DNA from 2 places in the Arthrobacter jiangjiafuii genome. Region 2 is predicted to be linked to the other one. Evidence: predicted binding sites of a transcription regulator. Region 2 holds the regulator's gene; the other holds the start of a gene.
What was found. The regulator LexA, encoded in region 2, represses DNA repair genes until DNA is damaged. The targets are predictions, from matches to a motif close to TCGAACANNTGTTCGA.
Positions count from the first base shown of each region.

Region 1: a site for LexA is predicted at 5,546-5,561, ahead of KKR91_RS08510 (LysM peptidoglycan-binding domain-containing protein). Genes of this name have one in related genera too.

Region 1 covers NZ_CP076022.1:1,791,724-1,802,282, forward strand. Annotated here, with positions in the region: gene hrpB (ATP-dependent helicase HrpB) at 1-968, shown strand, start outside; gene KKR91_RS08490 (FUSC family protein) at 977-2,017, shown strand; gene KKR91_RS08495 (response regulator transcription factor) at 2,027-2,692, shown strand; gene KKR91_RS08500 (sensor histidine kinase) at 2,692-3,990, shown strand; gene KKR91_RS08505 (hypothetical protein) at 4,058-4,444, shown strand; gene KKR91_RS08510 (LysM peptidoglycan-binding domain-containing protein) at 4,630-5,481, opposite strand; cyclic di-AMP (ydaO/yuaA leader) riboswitch at 5,485-5,636, opposite strand; gene KKR91_RS08515 (LbetaH domain-containing protein) at 5,823-6,377, opposite strand; gene KKR91_RS08520 (GNAT family N-acetyltransferase) at 6,661-7,248, shown strand; gene KKR91_RS08525 (response regulator) at 7,245-7,889, opposite strand; gene KKR91_RS08530 (sensor histidine kinase) at 7,877-9,178, opposite strand; gene KKR91_RS08535 (ABC transporter ATP-binding protein) at 9,361-10,134, shown strand; gene KKR91_RS08540 (ABC transporter permease) at 10,136-10,559, shown strand, end outside.
Region 2 covers NZ_CP076022.1:1,248,257-1,258,815, reverse strand. Annotated here, with positions in the region: gene hisH (imidazole glycerol phosphate synthase subunit HisH) at 1-117, opposite strand, end outside; gene hisB (imidazoleglycerol-phosphate dehydratase HisB) at 114-731, opposite strand; gene KKR91_RS05930 (histidinol-phosphate transaminase) at 930-2,039, opposite strand; gene KKR91_RS16980 (LysM peptidoglycan-binding domain-containing protein) at 2,258-2,512, opposite strand; gene lexA (transcriptional repressor LexA) at 3,095-3,925, shown strand; gene KKR91_RS05915 (ATP-dependent DNA helicase) at 4,115-6,166, opposite strand; gene hflX (GTPase HflX) at 6,159-7,730, opposite strand; gene KKR91_RS05905 (class I SAM-dependent methyltransferase) at 7,848-8,468, shown strand; gene dapF (diaminopimelate epimerase) at 8,582-9,523, opposite strand; gene miaA (tRNA (adenosine(37)-N6)-dimethylallyltransferase MiaA) at 9,559-10,509, opposite strand; gene miaB (tRNA (N6-isopentenyl adenosine(37)-C2)-methylthiotransferase MiaB) at 10,523-10,559, opposite strand, start outside.

The DNA.
Region 1 (10,559 bases), 540 kb from region 2:
GCATTGCCCGCCGCGTGCCAGGCGACGGGCCGGCATCGGGAGGCGACCGCTACCTGCTCTCATCGGGTACCCGGGCGGGGCTTCCGGCCGGCAGCTCCCTGAGCGGATACGAGTGGCTGGCGGTTGCCGAGGTGTCCCGGGCGCAAGGCCGCGACGCCGCGGGAACCGGAGCCGTGATCCGCTCGGCCGCACCGCTGAGCGAAGACACCGCCGAGGCAGCCGCGGGGCACCTGCTCACCGATACGGTCGAGGCCTCATTTAGCAGCGCCGGACGCGTCACTGCCCGCCGCGAACGCCGGATGGGCGCCATCGTGTTGTCCTCCACACCGGTTGGTCCGAGCGCAGCCGAGGGCCGCGCAGCTGTGTCCCGTGCGCTCGCCGCTGAAGGGCTCGGCGTCATCGGGTTCTCGCCTGCCGCTGACTCCCTGCGCCGCCGGATGGCGCTGCTGCACCGCGAACTGGGCGCTCCGTGGCCCGATGTTTCCGAGCCGGCACTGCTGGCCCGCCTGGAGGACTGGCTGTCGCCCGAGCTGCAGGCCCTGGCGGGCGGGGCTTCGGTGAACGGGATCGACCTGACCGAGCCGCTGCGCCGGCTGCTGCCCTGGCCCGACGCCGCCAAACTGGGAGAGCTGGCCCCGGAACGGCTGGCCGTGCCCAGCGGTTCGCAGGTGCGGATCACGTATCCGGAGGTGGACGACGACGGCGGCCGCCCGGTCGTCGCAGTCAAGCTGCAGGAGTGCTTCGGCTGGGCCGAGTCGCCGCGGCTGGTGCAGGGGAGGGTGCCCGTGCTCTTCCATCTGCTCTCCCCGGCCCGGGCCCCGCTGGCTGTAACCGATGACCTGGCTTCCTTCTGGTCCGGACCCTATCTGCAGGTCCGGGCGCAGATGCGGGGCAAATATCCCAAACACCCCTGGCCGGAGGACCCCTGGTCGGCGAAGGCAACAGCCAAGACGAAAGCGCGGATGTAACCGCATTGATGCACCACCTCCGTGAATTCCTCGCTGTCCCTGCCGGGCGCGGACACCGGACGCCCGCCGTCCGGGTTGCCGCCGGGCTGCTGATACCCCTGATCGTGCTCCTCCTGCTCGACCGCCCGGACCTGACCATGTGCGCCATCTTCGGCTCGCTGACCGGAGTGTTCGGCCGGTCGGAACCGCACTGGCGCCGGTTGCGGCACCAGGCCCAGTCCGGCGCCCTGATGTGCCTGACCGTGGTCCTCGGCGATGCGATGTCGATGGCCGGGCGCTCCGATTGGGAGATCGTGGCGGCAGCGACGCTTATCGCCGGCTGCATCTCCGTAGCCGCAGACTACCTCCGGGTCCGTCCCGCCGGACCGTTCACCTATATCTTCGCGTTCACCGCCACCTCCGCTGCCCCCTTTACCGGCTCCCTGGCCGAGGCATCGCTGACTGTCGCGGGCAGCGTCCTAACCGCCCTGGTGCTTGGCATAGCCGGCCGGGTGCATGCCCGCCGGCACACCCCTGTGCTGCCGCGGCCGCCGTCCCAGCCCGCGGATTGGGGGCGGATCCTGCAGCACTCCGGCCGCTATATTGCGGCCGTCGCGGCGGCGGGTTCCCTGGCCGTGGCACTGGGCACGGGACACAGCTACTGGGCGATGCTCGCCGCCTGCGCCCCGCTGGCCGCCGCTGACGCGGCCAATGCCCGGGTGCGGGCGGGCCACTTTATCCTCGGCACCTACGCCGGGGTGCTGCTGTCGGCGCTGCTGCTGCAGCCGGACTGGACCCCGGTGCAGCTGGCAGTGCTGCTGACGCTGCTCCAATTCGCCGGAGAGGTCTACGTGATCCGGCACTATGCCCTTGCCATGGTGTTCCTGACCCCGGTGGCCCTGCTGATGACCGGATTTATCTCCGAACAACCCGTCTGGGAGCTGACCCTGGACCGGGCGCTTGAGGCGACCATCGGGGCGGTGGTGGCCGTCGCGGTCGTCCTGCTGACTACACCGAAAAACCGCTCCGAAGCCGCCGGCACCCAGCCGGTGAACGTGCTGCGCCGCTAGACTTTTTCCATGGCCGAGCAGCCCCGGATCCTGGTCGTTGAAGATGACCGAAGCCTTGCCCGGATGCTCGCTGATCTGCTGGAGTCCGAGGGCTACCAGGTCACGCTGGCCTTCGACGGACGGCGGGCGCTGCATGAAGGGCTGACCCGCCCCTTTGACGTCCTGCTCCTGGACCGGGGACTGCCCGCGATCGAGGGCCTGGATGTCCTGGCCCGGCTCCGCAGCAAGGGGGTGCTGGCTCCGGCGCTGATCCTCTCCGCCCTGGGGAATCCCGCCGACCGCGTCGAGGGGCTGGACCGCGGCGCCGAGGACTACCTGGGCAAGCCCTTCGACATTGACGAGCTGCTGGCCCGCCTGAGGGCGCTGCGCCGCCGGAACATCAGCCGCACTCCGGTACTGCCCGTGCCCGGCGGCACGCTGGACACTACCGGGCGCACCGTCACCACCGGGGACGGGGAGGTGGTGGTCCTGTCCGACCGTGAGGGTGCCCTGCTGGAACATCTCGCCCGGCGGCCCGCGCAGGTGTTCACCCGCGGAGAGCTTCTGGACACCGTGTTCCCCGACGCCGACGACGACGGCGTGGTGGACACCTATGTGCACTACCTGCGACGCAAGCTGGGACGGCAGTCGGTCCTGACCGTCCGCGGCCTCGGCTACCGGCTCGGCGTGAGCTGATGAGCGGATTCCCTCGTCCCCGCGGCAGCCGGGAGGAGGCCGAGCTGCGCCGGGCGTCCCTGCGCCTGGCCGCCCTGTTTACCGCCCTGATGGTGGGACTGCTGGGACTGGGCGGGCTGCTGGTCTACGGCATCGTGGCTACCCAGACCCGCCAGGCGGCGGAGCAGACACTGGAATCCGCCGTCCGGAACGACTCCCCGCGCGATGTCCCGCTGGACGTTTTCCTGGCGGTGTACGACGACGGCCGGCTCGCCGTCTCGCGCGACATGCCCGCCGGCCTTCCGGACGAGCAGGCCCTGGCCGAGGTGGCCCGTGACGGGACTTCCCGCCGCGGAACGGTCTCAGTCGGCGGCCGGACCTATGAAGTGCTGACCGCCCGCCGCGGCCCCGATGTGGTGCAGGCCGCGGTGGACACCAACGAGGCCGCAGAGCAGCTTCGCCGGCTGGCATGGTCCCTGGTGGTGTCCGTGCTGACGGCCGGAATCCTGGCCGGCGCCGTTTCGGCCGTTGCGGCACGGGCCGCGATGCGGCCGCTGGCGGAGTCGCTGGCCCTGCAGCGGCGGTTCGTCGCCGACGCCAGCCATGAACTGCGCACACCCCTGACCCTGCTCAGCACCCGGGCCCAGCTGCTGCGCCGCCGGCTGGCCGACCCCCGCGGCCAGGAATCCGGATCAGCTGCCGACGAGGCAGCCAAGCAAGAGGCAGCGATCAAAGCCGCTGACGACGTCGTCACCGACACCAAGGTCCTGACCGGCATCCTGGAAGACCTGCTGGTAGCCGCCGATCCGCGGCAGCCGGCAAGCACCGAAACGGTGAACCTGACCGCCGTGGCCCGCGGCGCCGTCGGGCTCCTGCAACCGGAGGCCGAGCGGCGCGGGCTGGCCCTGGAGCTGGAGGCACCGGCCTCCGACGTGACCGTGCGTGGAGGACAGGCCGCCCTGCAACGGATCTTCACCGCCCTGGGCGACAATGCCATGGACTACGCCCGGACGCGGGTTCGGGTTTCCGTGGGCCGCAGCGGCCGGGAGGCGGTGATCGCGGTGGAGGACGACGGCCCCGGCTTTCCGCCCGGGTTCAGCAGCCATGCGTTCGACCGGTTTGCCTCTGCCCGAGACTCCGAGAGTGGCACCGGAAACGAATCCGCTGCAGCACCCCGGCACTACGGGCTGGGACTGGCCCTGGTGGCGGAAATCGCCGCCCGGTACGGCGGTACAGTGCGGGCCGCGACGGCGTCGGAGGGCCGGGGCGCCCGGCTGGAGGTCCGCCTTCCGCTGGCGGGGAAGCAGGCCCAGCTCTAAGAATCCTCGAAGAAACCGATCCGAAAATGGAACCGTAAGTAATCACTATCGGGAGGTGAAAACCACTATGGCTTTCCGCGACAAGGTCAGGGGGCCACTGGGCTGGATCCTGGGCGTCGTCGGCGGTTTGGCGCTGCTGCTCGGGTCCTTTTTCGCCGGCATGGCAGCCGCTGACACGTCCGTGGACCAGGAACAGGCTTCAGTGACCGAGCAGCAGGAGGACACCCGGAACCAGGACGCCGAAGACGGCGCCGAATCCGGGCCGGAATCCGAAGACTCGGATCGGGGCGCGAAGCCGGATCAGGGAACCAAAGCGGACAAGGGAACGAAGCCGGACCGCGACGGGCGCCCCGGCCATCCCGGCGGGCACCCGATGGACGGTGACCACCACGACGACGGCGACCATCACGACGAGGAGGACGGCGGCCCCGGGCAGGACGAAGGCGCTGTGTAACTCAGCTGCCGTGTAACTCAGCTGCCGCAGCAGAGACGCTGCCGCAGGATGGACCCCGTTGCACAAAGGAACGCCCGGCCAATGGCCGGGCGTTCCTTTTATAAATCCATGCCGTCCGCGCGTCGTGCCCGAGAACGAGCCGTTCTTCCCGTCGGGTCAGACCCGACGCGCCGGCGCGGCAGGAATTACGCTACGCGGTAGTAGACAGGGCCGGATCCGACGTTGGCGCTCTGCTCGACAGTCTGGTTGCCGTTCCATCCGCTGTGGATGGCCTGGCCGTTGCCGGTGTAGATGGCGATGTGGGCCAGGCCCATGCCGCCGTCGGCGTAGTAGATCATGTCGCCGGGCTGGGGGTCCGAAACCTGGGTTCCGTAGGCAGCGAGCTGTGCGGGTGCCAGATCGCCGACCGAGTGGCCTGCTGCGCGGAGCGCAACCTCAACCAGGACGGTGCAGTCCTGAGCGGCACCCAGCTGGGAGTACGCGGAGTTCAGCATGATCTGGTTGGTTCCGGTGACAGCTGCGCCGGATGCGGCGGCAGGGGTAACGGAAGAGGCCTGGGTGCTGATGTTGCTGAAGTCTGCAGCGGCAGGCTCAACAGCAGCCGGTGCGGCATAGGCCGCGGCCGGTGCGGCGGCGGCAACGGCAACAGCGGCACCGCCGGCGTAGGTGATGACATCACCGGGGTAGATGACGGATTCCAGCGCCAGGCCGTTCAGCGCGAGGACGTCGTCCAGCGTGACGCCGTAGGTGGCGGCAATGGCGCTGAGCGTGTCGCCGGAGACGACTACGTGGGTGGATGCGGCTGCGGCCTCAGAAGCTGCGGCCGGTGCTGCTGCCACGGCGGGGGCACTGTAGGACTCGGCCGAGTCGTTGGCGGTGACGCCGGCAGAAGCGGGGGCCGCGAGGCCGAGCATCAGGCCGGAGCCGGCGGCGACAACGGCAGCAGTGGTGCCGATGGTGCGCGCTTTACCGCTGGTGAGTGTGGCCCACAGTCCTGAATCGGCACGGTGGCGTCCACAAGTATTGCTGAAAGACATTGAGTTACCTCTCCCGATACCTGCGAGGTGAGCTGTCGGATGCGGATGGGAGACACCCGGTCAGCCGAAGAAACCTTCGGCTGACTTAACCCCAAGGATTCAAAAGGAACCCGTAATTGGTTCCCCCGCCTCTGCCGAAGTGGTGATTCGTGAGGACCTCAGGTCTGCGGCAGAGTTAGGTAACAAGCCCGAGGGAACCGCTTCAATCAGCGGCACAGGTTCAAAGCTACAAGACCATTACGGAAGGATAACTATTTAGTAACGAAGCTCGCAGATGGGTGTGAGTGGCGCCGCTCTCTGCTAATGGGGGGGCCTTTGCCCGCGGACTGGGGCGCTCGGCGCTACCGGTCCGACCAGGCCGAGACGTCGGCCTGGCGCTGGACGGGGGCTTTGGCAAAGTCGCCGAAGGTCTGCACCAGGTCGCCCGGCGCGAGCCGGAGCCCGCGGGCCAAACCGGAGCCGTTCAGCACGGCACCGCGCTTGTCGGGGTCCGCTGAGGCGTAGTCGCCGCCGTCGGCCAGGACCACGGACTCGGCCTGCACGGCGCCCAGGATCTGCGATCCGGATCCCAGCACCGACCGTCCGGTGATCAGCGGACCATTGCCCAGCCGGGCGCCGTCGCCCACTGCCACGGCATCGGCGCGGCCGGCTTCAATCCGCACCCCTCCGGGCCCGATGAGGATTCCCGACCCCAGGAGGATCATTCCGCCGTCCTGGGCGGAGAGGAACGTGGACGGGTAGAAGACGTTCTTAGATCCAATGACGCAGGAACTCTGCGTGTCGACCTGGATAACAACACCCGGGTAAAAGACATTTCCCTCGCCCAGCTGGGCCTTTCGGGAAATCAGGGTCGATGACGGGTCGAGAATCTGCTGGCTGGAACAAAGCTGGAGCACTTCCGCAACAGTAAGGAATCCAAAATCATGTCGAATGCTGTCAGGGTCGCTCCGCTTAGGCACTGGCATAACTTTCTCTTCCTTCGTCATCTTGCCGGGCAGCGCGTTTATCGGCTGAACCCGGGAGAACTCTTAGCGTACCTGTGTTTGTCCGCCGCAAACGGCAGGCGCAATCCGGCGACACGTCCTTGTTGCGCGCCAGCCTGAGCCAATCGTCGTCATCGGCACACCATGATGAAACATCAACAGACACAACGGGTAGTCCCAAGGGAATGGCGGTGTGATGGAGGCTGGAAATCGCCGAACATCCGTCCTGGAAACACCACGGCTCATTTTGGAACCCCTGGTGCCGGGGCACGCCGTCGAAATGGTTCCGGTGCTCGCGCATCCCGCGCTGTATGAATTCACCGGTGGACGGGCCCCGACAGTGGAAGAACTCACTCACCGCTATCTCCTTCAATCACTCGGGCCGGGCAGCAGATCACGGGCAACCGACGGCAGTACACAGAAGCCCGAGCCGCTGGACGAACCCGAAATCTGGCTGAACTGGATCATCAGGACCCGTAACACGGCGCTGGCTGCGGGCTTTGTCCAGGCCACAGTTCGCCGCGGCGGAAAAACGGACAACGAAACAACGGCGGAACTGGCGTGGGTAGTGGGTCGGAAGCATCAGGGACGAGGCTATGCCACCGAGGCAGCACAGGCCATGGTAATTGCCCTGACCCGGTGCGGGGTGGCCCGTTTTGCCGCGAGCATCCATCCCGGCAACGGGGCCTCGGCGGGTGTTGCGGAACGGTTGGGACTACTGCGGACCGGAATCCGTGACGCTGACGGCGAGGACCTCTGGCAGTGTGAGGCCGGCCCAGGCTAGGACCGCAGGTACGCCAGCGTGGCCAGCACCCGGCGGTGGCCGGTGTCCGAGGGGGAAAGGCCCAGCTTCGCGAAGATGTTGCCGATGTGTTTGCTGACCGCTGTCTCGGATACCGAAATGGTCCGGGCGATCTCGGTATTGCCCAGGCCTTCGGCCACGAGCCCCAGCACCTCGAACTCCCGCGGCGTCAGCGACCGGACCGGATCCCGGGTGCTGCGCCGACTGAACAGCTGCGCGATAACTTCCGGGTCCATCACGGTGCCGCCGGCCAGCACGCGCCGCAAGCCATCCACGAATTCCCCCACGTTGCCCACGCGTTCCTTCAGCAGGTACCCCACGCCCTGGGCTCCGGAGGCCAGCAACCGGCTCGCATAGCGGTCCTCCACATAGGCGGAGAGGACGAGCACCGGGAAGTCCGGCACCAGGGACCGCAGTTCCAGTGCGGCGCGCAGCCCCTCATTGGTGAACGACGGCGGCATCCGGACATCCAGGACCGCGCCGTCGGCGCTGCCGGGCTCAAAGGCCGCCAGCAGGTCCTCGGCGTTGTCCGCGGAGCCGACCACCTCAAAGCCCTCACCCTGCAGCAGCAGTTCCAGCCCGGCGCGCAGCAGGGCATCATCCTCGGCGATCAGAAGGCGCATGGCAGTTCCACCCTTACTACAGTCGGTCCGCCCTCGGGGCTGGCCAGGATTAGTTTGCCGCCAAAGGCAGCGGCCCGGCGGGCGATGCCGTCCAGTCCGGTGCCCCGGCCGTTCCGCGCACCCCGGACCGGGACGACGGCGCCATCCCCGGCCGGCACTGCGGCGCCGCCGCGCCCGTCGTCCTTGACCTGGACCACCAGGACATCCTCCCGCTGCGTCGAATCGGTGTGCAGGAGAACCTCAATCTGTGAGGCGCCCGAGTGTTTCGCGGCGTTCGTGAGGGCTTCGGCCAGGACAAAGTACGCTGCCGATTCCACGGCGGCCGGAGCCCGCCGCAGCCCGCGGGCGTCCAGCGCGGCCGGAACCGGTGACCGGCTGGTCAGTGCCGAGGCAGCCCCGTCCAGTCCCAGCTCGTCCAGGATGGGCGGATAGATGTCATGAACGGCTTCGCGCAGGCCGGCCAGGGCCTCGGTGGCGGCGTCCTGGGCGCGGGCCATGAAAGGCACGGCGGCTGCGGGGTCGGTCTCGGCCGCGCGCTGGGCCAGTCCGAGCATCATGACGACGCCGACCAGCCGGTTCTGCGCGCCGTCGTGCAGTTCCCGCTCAATCCGGCGCAGCTCGGCAGCGTGGGCGGTGAGCGCGCTGGCCCGGGCGGCGGAAAGGTCGGAGATCCGGCGGGACAGCTCGGCGTACCGCCGCGGCGACAGGATGGCCAGCGTCCCGTCCCCGAGGCGCCGCGCCATCCACGGCAGCAACAGCCAGGCGGCAACGCCGTAGGCCAGGCCCAACAACACCGTCATTCCCGCGGACGCCCAGCTGGTGACCGGGAACGCCAGGTCCAGCGGAGCGTCCGCCGGAAACAGCATCCAGAACGGCGCTGCCGCCACATTAAGAAGGGCAGCTGCAGGCAGGCCCACGGCAAGGACGCCTGCCACCAGGGCAAAAGCACAGTGGAACAGCAGCCAGGAAACGTCGCGCCGGGTTTCGGCGGCGCTCACCAGGGCAGCCAGCTCTCCAAAGGAATGCCGGCCGGACAGGCGGCGGCGGTCAAAGGGAATGACGGCGCCGGCGAACCCGGCGGCCCGCCCCTGGGCCCGGGCTGCCAGCTGGTTCAGGACCTGAAGCAGGCGCGGTACCCCATAGAGGCCGACCCCCAGCGGGAGAAACGGCAGCAGCACCAGGGCCGCCAGCATCATCCCCAGGGACGCCAACCAGGCCCTGCCCTCCCGCAGGAGGAAGGCCAGGGCCTGGAGGCGGGCGTCCAGCGCGGAACGGTCGGGGAATCTCACCTGCCTGATTATGCCGGAGACCGGGGCGGGCCTTGGTATAGCCAGCTATACCAAGAACCCGGGCGGTGGCTGTATCGGAACCGCTGCCGCGGATCCGTAGCGTCGAAGGCAGAACCGGCACCGGCAGTCCGCCGCTTTCGCCACCGAACTAAGAGCCCACCACCGACCCAAGGACGAACCCGATGGTTTCCGATACCACCGCACCTTCCGATACCACCGCCTACCCCGCAGCCCCTGCCCTCCAGCTGCACCGAGTGTCCAAAAGCTACCGCTCCGGCACCACCGTTGTGCCGGCCCTCCGCGACGTGACCCTGACCGTCCCGCCCGCCACTTTCACCGCGGTCATGGGCCCCTCCGGATCCGGCAAAAGCACGCTGCTGCAGTGTGCCGCCGGCCTGGATGCCCCGGACAGCGGTCAGGTATTGCTGGGCAACACCGAGATTTCCCGGCTGCGCAGCAAGGCCCTGACCCGGTTCCGCCGCGACCACGTGGGTTTCGTCTTCCAGTCCTACAACCTCCTGCCCCAGCTGTCGGTGGCCCGGAACGTCACCCTGCCGCTGCTGCTGGCCGGCCGCGCCCCCGACCCGGCATGGCTCGGGTACGTCCTGGAGGCCGTGGGACTGGGCGGACTGGGGGAGCGCAAGCCTCAGGAACTCTCCGGCGGCCAGCAGCAGCGGGCGGCAATCGCCCGGGCACTGATTACCCGCCCGGAGGCAGTCTTCGCCGATGAACCCACCGGAGCACTCGACTCCGCCACCGCCCGCCAGGTCCTGGACCTGCTGCGCCACACGGTATCGGAACTGGGACAGACCGTAGTCATGGTGACTCATGATCCGGTGGCCGCCTGCGCGGCAGACAACATTATTTTCCTCGCCGACGGGCACCTGGACGGCAGCATGGCCAACGCCAGCGTCCGGGATGTCACCGAACGCGTGGCCTATCTGGGAGAGCGCTGATATGTGGACCCTCGCCAAAGCTTCAATCCGGCACAACCGCGGCGGGTTCGCCGGAGTGTTTGTGGCCGTGTTCCTCTGCGCCGCCCTGATGACCGGCATGGGTGTGCTGATCGAATCCGGGCTGCGCGGCGGCACGGAGGTCCAGCGGCTGCGGGGAGCCGACGTCGTCGTGGGCGCCCCGCAGTCGATGCCCGTTCCCGAAGATGTGGCGGCGCCCTTTCCCGAACGGGTCCTGTTGCCCGAAACCGTGGTGGACGAGATAGCGGCCGTGTCCGGCGTGCAGCGGGCGGTCGGCACGTACAGCCTTCCCCTGCTCACCGGGACCGGCCAGAGCGTTGACGCATCCGCCTGGGAAACTGCGGAACTGGCACCGTATGGTCTGGTTTCGGGCCGGGAACCGCGCGTGGAAGCGGAAGTCGTCGTGG
Region 2 (10,559 bases):
CACGTCAGCGGACTTGGCGCTGAGCGTGACGTTGGCACCCACATGTTCCAGTGCACGTACGGCAGAGCGGATGTTCCCCGAGCCGTAGTCCAGGACTGTGACGTTGCGGGTACTCACAGGGCCCCCTTGGTGGAGGGGATGCCGTCCACCCGGGGATCGGGCTCGACGGCGGCACGCAGCGCGCGGGCGAAGGCCTTGAACTGGGCCTCGACAATGTGGTGCGGATCGCGGCCGCCGAGGACCCTCATGTGCAGGCAGATCTGCGCGTGCAGTGTGATCGCTTCGAACACGTGACGGGTCAGGGAACCGGTGAAGTGCCCGCCGATCAGGTGGTATTCCTGGCCTGCCGGTTCACCTGAATGCACCAGGTAGGGGCGCCCGGAAATGTCGACGACGGCGTTCGCCAGCGCCTCGTCCAGGGGAACCGTGGCTTCGCCGAAGCGGCGGATGCCTGCCTTGGTGCCCAGCGCGGTCTTCAGCGCCTCACCGATGCTGATGGCTACATCCTCAACGGTGTGGTGGACGTCAATGTGGGTGTCTCCGGTGGCCTGGACCGTCAGGTCGATCAGGGAGTGCTTGGCCAGGGCCGTGAGCATGTGGTCGTAGAACGGCACCGAGGTGCTGATGTTGGACTGGCCGGTTCCGTCCAGATCCAGTTCGACGACCACTGACGACTCGCTGGTTACCCGCTCGAGGCGGGCCGTGCGTCCGGTGGTGGTCTGAACGGTCATGGTTTTCCTTTGAAAGAAGGTGGTCTCTGGTAACAGTTTAGTGGCTGGGCTCCGCGGCACCGCCGTGCGTCCTGAGTGTGACAGGCGCGTCCCCCTGCCTGGACGCCGGGGACAGGCAGCCTGCCCGGGCGCTGCCGCTGGCACAGGCCGGCCCTGCGGATACCCGGCCTGCCGGATACCGGCCTGCCGGATACCGGCCTAGCGGATGCCGGCAGCGAGGAGCTCGCGCAGCCGGGCCAGGAAGGCACTGGTTTCAGGTTCCGTTCCGGCCGTCACGCGCAGATGGCCGGGGATGCCGACGTCGCGGACCAGCACACCGGCTTCGAGCAGGCCTTCCCAGAGAGCATGGGGATCTTCGAGACCGCCGAAGAACACGAAGTTCGCGTCCGAGGGAGCCGGCTTCAGACCCAGTTCCTGCAGTTCGGCCACGATCCGGTCGCGCTGGATCTTGATCGCTTCCACGTTGGCCAGCAATGCGTCGGCGTGCTCCAGGGCTGCACTGGCCGTGGCCTGTGTGATGGCCGAGAGGTGGTACGGAAGCCGGACCAGGCGCAGCGCGTCCGTGACCTCCGGTGCGGCTGCCATGTAGCCCACCCGGGCGCCGGCGAGTGCAAACGCCTTGCTCATGGTGCGGGACACGATGAGCCGTTCGCGACCGGGCAGCAGCTCCAGGGCACTGGGTGTTCCGGCATGGAAGAACTCTCCGTAGGCCTCGTCCACGACCACGATCGCGGACGAAGCCTCTCCGGCTTCGTAGACCGCCTTCACCACGTCCAGGGACAGTGCAGTTCCCGTGGGGTTGTTCGGTGTGCAGAGGAAGACAATGTTGGGAGCCTGCTCACGGACCTGTTCCGCTGCGGCTTCCGGCGTCAGGGTGAAGTCGTCGCTGCGGACGCCGGTGACGTAGCGCGTGCCGGTGCCGCTGGCCAGCAGCGGGTACATCGAGTAGGTGGGAGGAAAGCTCATGGCGGTCCGGCCGGGCCCGCCGAAGGCTTGGAGGATGTGCTGCAGGACCTCGTTGGAGCCGTTGCCGGCCCAGATGTTATCGGGTGTCAGCCCGTGGCCCAGATATCCGGCCAGCCGTTCCCGCAGTTCAGTGAATTCACGGTCGGGGTAGCGGTTCAGTCCTGCCACCGCCTGTTCCACGGAAGCCACGATGGCCTTGCGCACCTGCTCGGGCAGTCCATGGGTATTTTCGTTCACGTTCAGCAGGATGGGCACTTCGAGCTGCGGCGCACCGTAGGGCGTCAGGCCGCGCAGATCGTCGCGCAGGGGAAGTCGGTTCAGTCGCTCCAGCTGTTCAGTCACCTGTACAGCTTAAGACCGCGGGGTGAAGGGGAAAGAATTGTTGCGGGCTCGGCAGGCCTTTTTCCGCAATAGGCGGAACCGGCAGGCTCTGCATAAGCCGGACGGCTCTGGGCAGCGGGGCGGCCCTGGCTAGCGGGTATCCCTGAGTAGCGAGGCGACGCCGGGGCGCCGGAACGCAGTGCAGGTCCGACCGCGGTGCGGATCGAATGCAGAATGCGTCAGCGGGCGACCGGAATAAACAGCTGAACTCCGGCAGGGATACGGTCATCGCTCAGGTTGTTCAGTTCAATCATGTCGGCAACAACGGCCCGCGGATCCCGGTCTGGTGCGTATTCCTGTGCGAGCCCCCAGAGAGACTCGCCGGGTCCGACGCTGACCTGGACTGTCCGGGTGACGTCCGGTCCGCCGTTGGATGCCATGGCCGGAGCTGTGAAGAACCCGAGCATGGTGAGTGCGGCCGCTGCGGTGAGCATCGCAGGAAGGCCAATAAGCACCAGGCGCCCGCGGCGGGTCAACCGCAAGGGTGCAGCCGGGCTGGCCGGGCTCGCCGTATCAAGGGCAGATGGATCTCCGGCGGACGGAACTTCCGAGGTACTGCGAAGTTCCGAAGCGGGGGAAAGTCCAGGGGTAGTGAGAAGTGTAGGGACGGGCATAACATCACCTTTCCGGCTCGATCGCTACGGAAGGAACCCGAAGCTGTATTCGAACATTTGGCGGCCATCTCGCATATTTTCGTCCCCGTATCCTGCTGGGTCGAAACTATGTTCGATTCCTTGCTGAGTTATTTCTAGCACCTATCTACTAACAAAGTCGAGACTCACTCGAACAAATGTTTGAAAAGCTTCCCCTACTCGCCTAGCGTTGTACCAGTAAGAGGTTGATCCGGTGCCAGCCGGCTGACCCGGGACAAAAGTCCCGCTTCGGCCGATATGGAACACTGAACCACCTGCCTCTGACACAACGGCCGGCGCGGCTTGCACAGCGTTCCGGCTGCTCCACCATTCACCGACCAGCTCCCGGCCAACCCGGCCAGCTGACCCGAAGGGAAACCCACCGTGGCCCGCAGGACTGTTTCCGAAGACAGCACCAATCAGCCAGCCGCCGCAGCCGTGCGTCCCAAAGGGCTCACCCCCCGGCAAAAAACGGTGCTCGAGATGATCCAGCGGTCCGTTAGCACCAACGGGTACCCGCCCACCATGCGCGAAATCGGCGACACGGTGGGGCTGGCCAGCCTGTCCAGCGTGACCCATCAGCTGGTCCAGCTGGAGAAGCTGGGCTACATCCGCCGCGACCCCAAGCGCCCCCGTGCCATGGAGATCCTTATCCCCTTGATGCTGCGCGACGGCAAGGCTGAAGATCCGGCAGCGGGCGGATCAGCCTTCGGCACAGGGGTTTCCCCGGACACGTCGGCCGGCGGCCGGGCCCAAGGGATCGCAGGTAACGCCGAAGGGCGCTCCGGACAGGATTATTCCGCACCGCTGGCCTCGGTCACCGAGCTCTCCACCTCCGTGGATACGGCCATGGTTCCCCTTGTCGGCCGCATCGCCGCAGGCGGGCCGATCCTCGCGGAGCAGGTGGTGGAGGACATCATGCCCCTGCCGCGGCAGCTGGTGGGTCACGGCGACCTCTTCATGCTCAGGGTCTCGGGTGATTCGATGGTCGATGCGGCAATCTGCGACGGCGACTGGGTGGTCGTCCGCCGGCAGCCCACCGCCGACAACGGCGACATCGTTGCAGCACTGCTTGACGACGAAGCCACAGTGAAGACCTTCCGGCAGCGCAACGGCCACACCTGGCTGCTGCCCCAGAACACCCGCTATGAGCCCATCGTGGGCGACCACGCGGTGATCATGGGCAAGGTAGTCTCCGTGATGCGCTCGCTCTAGCAGCTTCTCCCGGTTCGGCGGCCCACAAAGGGAACAGACGCCAGAGCCGGACAATCCCGCAGAGGTTGCAGATACAAAAGGCGGCCGGATGGATTCCGGCCGCCTTTGGCGTATCCGCCTTTGGCGTCTGCCCACGCGGATACTTCCGAACACGTTACTTCCGCACTCTGTCCCTTCCGCAGGGATCACTTACTTCCGGGCGGTGCGCTGCACTTCCTGCCCACCGGACTGTTCCGCAAGACGGCCCAGGACCTTGAGCACCACAGAACGGTCAGTGGTGGACCAGAACGGGGGCAGGGCGGCCCGAAGGAAACTGCCATAGCGCGCCGTCGCCATCCGTGAATCAAGGATGGCGACCACACCGCGGTCGCCGGAGGCGCGGATAAGGCGTCCGGCTCCCTGAGCGAGCCGCACGGCGGCATGGGTCGCGGCAACGGACATAAAACCGTTCCCGCCGGCCTTCGCCACGGCGCGGGTGCGCGCCGTCATCAGCGGATCATCGGGGCGCGGGAACGGAATCCGGTCGATCATCACCAGCCGGCACGAGTCACCGGGCACGTCAACGCCCTGCCAGAGTGACATGGTTCCGAACAGGCAGGTGTCAGGCTCCTCTGAGAACTGCTTCACCAGCGCCGACATGGAGTTCTCGCCCTGGCACAGGATCGGGAAATCCACGCGGGACCGCATGGCGTCGGCTGCGTCTTCGGCGGCCCGCCGGGACGAGAACAACCCCAACGCTCCCCCGTTGGATGCCGTCAGGAGCGCCTCGATTTCATCCAGCTGCGCTTCGGAGGTGCCGCGCTCAGGCTTGGGCAGGTCCTTCGCGACATACAGCACGCCCTGCCGCGGATAGTCGAAGGGGCTGCCGACGTCGGTGCCGGTCCAGGCAGGCGCTCCCGGGCCGAGCAGCCCCAGGGCTCCGGCCACGGGCCCGAATTCGGAGCCAATCGCCAGGGTCGCAGAGGTCAGCACCACGGTGTGTCCGTCAAACAGGCCCTCGCGCAGGCGTCCGGCCACGGACAGCGGTGCCACGTTCAGGGTGGCCGGTGCCGTTTCATCCGGCGGCGAATATCCGCCCGAGGGCGAGAAGGAACTGGGGCGTGAGGCCCAGATGACTTCTCCCGCATCCGGCGCCAGGACCAACCGCTCGCAGATTGCGAGGACGGCCATCAGCCTCGAGCGCGCCGTCTGGCGGCCGCCGTCGGCCGTTTCCCCGGGTTCTGGCTTGGAATCGGACAGCGCCACCCGGCACGCTTCACGCACCCGGGCCACCGCCTGCCCCTGTTCTTCGTTCAAGCCGCTGGGCAGCAGTCCGGAGGGGACGTCCTCCATCGACTTCTCAAAGGCGCGGGCGGCCTGCGCCAGCTCCTCCACACTGGCCGAGGTGTGCTTCCGGGCAGCCGTCACCGCCGCGGAAATCACTGTTCCGGACAACTGACCGGTCACGGCACCGGTGACCCGGTCCTGCAGTTCGTGGGCTTCATCGATGACAACGACGTCGTAGTCCGGCAGCACGGCCAGACCTTCGAACGCGGCAATGGCCAGCATCGCGTGGTTGGTAATGACGACGTCGGCCACGGCCGCCTGCGCGCGCGCACGCTCGCTGAAACACTCGGCGGCGACAGGGCATTTCTGCGCACCGAGGCACTCCATGGACGTTACCGATACCTGGCGCCACGCTTTGTCGCTGACACCGGGCACCAGATCGTCGCGGTCTCCGGTGTCGGTCTCCTCAGCCCATTCACGCAGCCGGAGCACTTCCCGCCCCATGGGCGAGGTGGGAGCTGGAGAGGGGTGGGCCACGGCGCGGTCCTCCCCCATGGTGAACAGGACACCGCCCGGATCCTCATCTTCCGGGAAGCCCCCGCCGGTCTTGTGCAGGCACACGTAGTTGCTTCGGCCCTTGAGCAGCGCCACGTCAACCTCGCGCGGCAGCTTGGGCTTGAGGGTCTTGAGCAGGCGCGGCAGGTCACGCCCGACAATCTGGGACTGCAGCGCCAGGGTGGCGGTGGAGACGAGCGTGGGCTTGGTGCTGTCCAGGGCGTGATGGATCAGCGGCACCAGATAGGCCAGCGACTTGCCGGTGCCGGTCCCGGCCTGCACCAGAAGGTGCTGTCCTTCATCAATGGCGTGCGTGACCTGGCGGGCCATTTCATGCTGGCCGGGACGGTTCTGCCCGCCCATGCCGGCGACGGCGGCGTCCAGCAGTTCCAGGACGTCGCCGGTGGTGTCTTTACTCATGGGTGACGAACGGCTCCAGATCAGATGCCAGGCCTTCGCGGACCATTACGTGCAGGCGGGTGCCTTCCTCGGAATGCTCCACGGAGAGGATTTCGGTGTCAGAGCTGTGCAGCCGGGAAACAACGTCGCCGCGTTCGTAGGGCACCAGCAGCTGCAGGTCCACGCCGGGGCGCGGAATGCCTTCGGAGATGGCCTGCAGCAGGTCATCCAGACCCTCGCCGGTCCGGGCGGACACCACAACGTGGCGGCGTTCCTTCTGGCGCAGCCGTTCCAAGACAAACGGATCGGCGGCGTCGGCCTTGTTGAGCACGATGATCTCAGGCACGTTCCGGGCGTCCACATCGCTGAGCACGGTGCGAACAGCAGCGATCTGGCCCTCGGGATCCGGATGCGAGGCATCCACCACGTGCAGGATCAGATCGGCGTCGGCCACCTCCTCCAGGGTGGAGCGGAAGGCCTCCACCAGCTGGGTCGGCAGGGACCGCACAAAACCGACGGTGTCGGCCAGCGTGTAGCCGATGCCGTCTTCGGTCTGTGCCTTGCGGATGGTCGGATCCAGCGTGGCGAACAGGGCGTTCTCCACCAGCACCCCGGCGTCCGTAAGCCGGTTCAGCAGCGAGGACTTGCCGGCGTTGGTGTAGCCGGCAATGGCCACGGAGGGCACCTGGTTGCGATGCCGGTTGGCCCGCTTGGTTTCCCGGGCGGGCTTCATGCCGGCGATTTCGCGCCGCAGTTTCGCCATCCGGGTACGGATCTTCCGCCGGTCCAGTTCAATCTTGGTTTCACCGGGACCACGCGACCCCATGCCGGCGCCGGCGCTGCCCACCTGGCCACCTGCCTGGCGGGACATGGATTCACCCCAGCCGCGCAGGCGCGGCAGCAGGTACTCCAGCTGCGCGAGCTCCACCTGGGCCTTGCCCTCACGGGACTTGGCATGCTGGGCGAAGATGTCCAGGATCAGCGCGGTGCGGTCAATGACCTTGACCTTGACGATGTCCTCCAGGCCGCGGCGCTGCGACGGGGACAGCTCGCTGTCCACGATCACGGTATCCGCGCCGGTGGCAGCAACGATGTCCTTGAGCTCCTGCGCCTTGCCCGAGCCCAGGAAGGTGCCCGGATCCGGCTTCAGGCGCCGCTGGATGATGCCGTCGAGCACCTCGGAGCCCGCGGTCTCGGCCAGCGCGGCCAGCTCCTGCAGCGAATTCTCGGCGTCGGCCGCTGTTCCCTCGCTCCACAGACCGGCCAGTACCACGCGCTCCAGGCGCAGCTGGCGGTATTCGACTTCGGTGACGTCTTCGAGTTCGGTGGACAGCCCGGCCACGCGCCGCAGGGCGTGGCGTTCGCGCAGATCCTCCTGGTCGCCGTCGTGCTCCGAGTGGCCTGCATCGTCCATGGACAGTGCTTGGGCCCTGCCCCGGGGTGCGTTGCCGTCGGGCGCCTTGGCCTCGGCTGCATCTTCCTTGGCGAGGATCCTGTCAATGACCCCCTGGATATCCTCCGGGCTCAGCTCCGAGTTGGGCTGGGCGGAACCGGACGTGCCAGGACGGGAATTGTTGATCGTCATAATCTCCTTATAAGCCGTGTTCTCCATGGTAAGTCAGTGCACGGACATTTGGGCGAGTGTTCCCGCTCCGGCCTCCGGTTTCACCAGCCCGGCGCAGACCCACTAATCTGGTTTGTTATGGGTTCAGACCATTACTTCAGTTCACGGCCCTCGGGCCCCGAGGTCCGCAGGCCGCTACGAGTTACCCTCGACGGCGTCGAGCGGACCCTGGTGACCTCCGGCGGGATCTTCAGTCCCGATGCCATCGACAAGGGAACCGTGATCCTGCTGGACGAGGTCCCCGATCCGTCACCCGCAGGCAACCTGCTCGACATTGGCTGCGGCTGGGGGCCGATTGCGCTGACCATGGCCCTGAAATCCCCCGGTGCCCGCGTCTATGCCGTCGATGTCAACGAACGCTGCCTGGCCCTGACCAGCGACAATGCCGCTGCCCTTGGCCTGGCCAACGTCACCGCATCCCGCCCCGAAGACGTGGACGCCGATCTGCGCTTCGACACCATCTGGTCCAATCCGCCCATCCGCATCGGCAAGGACGAACTGCATGCCCTGCTGCTGCTGTGGCTGCCTCGTCTGGCCCCGCAGGGCACCGCCTGGCTGGTGGTGCAGAAGAACCTGGGCGCCGACTCGCTGCAGAAGTGGATCGCCGAGCAGCTCGGCAGCGGGTACCTGGTCTCCCGGTACAGCACCGCCAAGTCCTTCCGGATCCTGAAGATCGTCCGCAAGACCGCGGACGCCTAGGTCTCGTCGCCGGTTTTGTCCTGAATTATCTGCAATTATCCGGATAATCCGGTGCTTGATTCCATGACAGATCCAACCGGGCCAGCGGGCAGTTTATTCCGCCCGTACGCCTCCTAGAGCAGGGTGCCGCGGGCGACCAGGACGGCGGGACCGCTGAGTTCAACGTGTTCCCGCCCGTCCTCGGCGGTGAGGAACCGGACGCCGACGACGCCGCCGGGCACGGTGACGGCCCATTCGTTCGGAGCGTCGCGGCCGGCCCAGAAGCGGATGGCGACGGCAGCCGCGCAGGCACCGGTGCCGCAGGAGAGGGTCTCCCCCACGCCGCGTTCATGGACCCGCATGGTCAGCAGTCCAACACCGTCCACCACCAGGGGCTCAGCGGGAACCACGAATTCCACGTTGGTGCCGTGCTCCGGTTCCGGCTGCACCGAGGGCTTCGTGTGCAGGTCGGTGGCAGCCAGTTCGGACAGCTCAGCCAGGGCCACCACGGTATGCGGGTTGCCCATGCTTACGGACAGGCCCGGGCGGGGAACCTCGAGACCGCCGGCGTTGACCACTGCATCCATGGCCTTGGCTGCGGCATGATCGGGGTAAATGAATTCCCAGGGCCCCATGTCCACCGCGTAACCGCCCTCGATCCGGGTAACGGTCTTGATTCCGGCGCGGGTGCCGATGGTGAGGGTTTCACCCTCACCAATCTCCGCCAGCCCTTCGGCAAGCAGGAAGTGCACAAACACCCGCACGCCGTTGCCGCACATCTCGGACAGGCTGCCGTCGGAGTTGCGGTAGTCCATGAACCATTCCGCGGCCGGATTGGTCTGCAGCAGGGCCTGGCCCTCGGGCAGGTGTTCGGAGCGCACGGCGCGGATCAGCCCGTCGGCACCGATTCCACGGTGCCTGTCGCAGACCGCTGCCGCGGCGGCAGGGGAAAAGTCGTGATCCCCGGCGGGGTCGGCCACCAGCACAAAGTCATTGCCGGTGCCGTGGCCCTTGGCGAAGGGAAGGCCGGCCAGGGAGACGGGCAGGCCGGACGCGGAAACCCCTGAATCGGGCAGGCCGGCAGCGGACGAGGGGGTGGAGAGTGTTGTGTTCACTGTTCAAGGATAGCGGCGGCGGCCCGGGCCGTGAGGTCGGGATCGTCCCAGTCCAGCCACGTGATCCGGGGATCGGCCCGGAACCAGGTCAGCTGGCGGCGGGCGAACTGGCGGGTGGCCACCACAGTCTGTTCCGCTGCCTGCGCCACGGTTGATTCGCCGTCGAGCACTTGGAGGAACTGCGAATAGCCCAGGGCGCGGCCGGCGGTTTTGCCTTCGCGCAGCCCGCGGGCCTCCAGTGTCCGGACTTCTTCCAGCAGCCCCTGCTCGACCATCTTGTCCACGCGGGCGGCCAGCCGCCGGTGCAGCAGGCTTCGTTCCACATTCAGTCCGAGCTGGACGGCGGGCTGGACGTACTCACGGGTGGGCATGAAGGAGCTGAACGGGCGCCCGGTGAGCCGGTGGACTTCCAGGGCGCGGACCACGCGCCGTCCGTCCCCCACCCGCTGCGCGGACACCGGATCCACCGCGCGCAGCCGCTCGCGAAGAGCCTCGAATCCTACCGTTTCCAACTCGCGTTCCAGTTCCGCCCGCAGCGCCGGATCGGTCCCGGGGAACTCCAGCACATCCAGGGCGGCCCGGACATACAGGCCGGAGCCTCCCACCAGGATGGGATACCGTCCGCGGGACTGGATGTCGGCGATCAGGGCGCGGGCCTGGGCCTGGAACGCCGAAACGCTGGCCTCTTCGGTCACATCCATGATGTCCAGCAGATGGTGCGGCACACCGCGGCGCTCCGGGACGCTGATTTTAGCGGTGCCGATATCCATGCCGCGGTAGAACTGCATGGCGTCGGCGTTGATCACTTCGCCGCCGAGTTTCAGGGCGAGGTCCACTCCCAGGTCGGATTTGCCGGAGCCGGTGGGGCCGACGACGGCGACCACGGGGTGGGTGCGCGCGTCACCGTGGGCATCGCGCGGGGCATCGGCAGAAGAAGAATGGTGCATTGGAGATCCGGACCTAGGCGCGCGGAGGCAGCGTGGGCATGCCCAGTGAA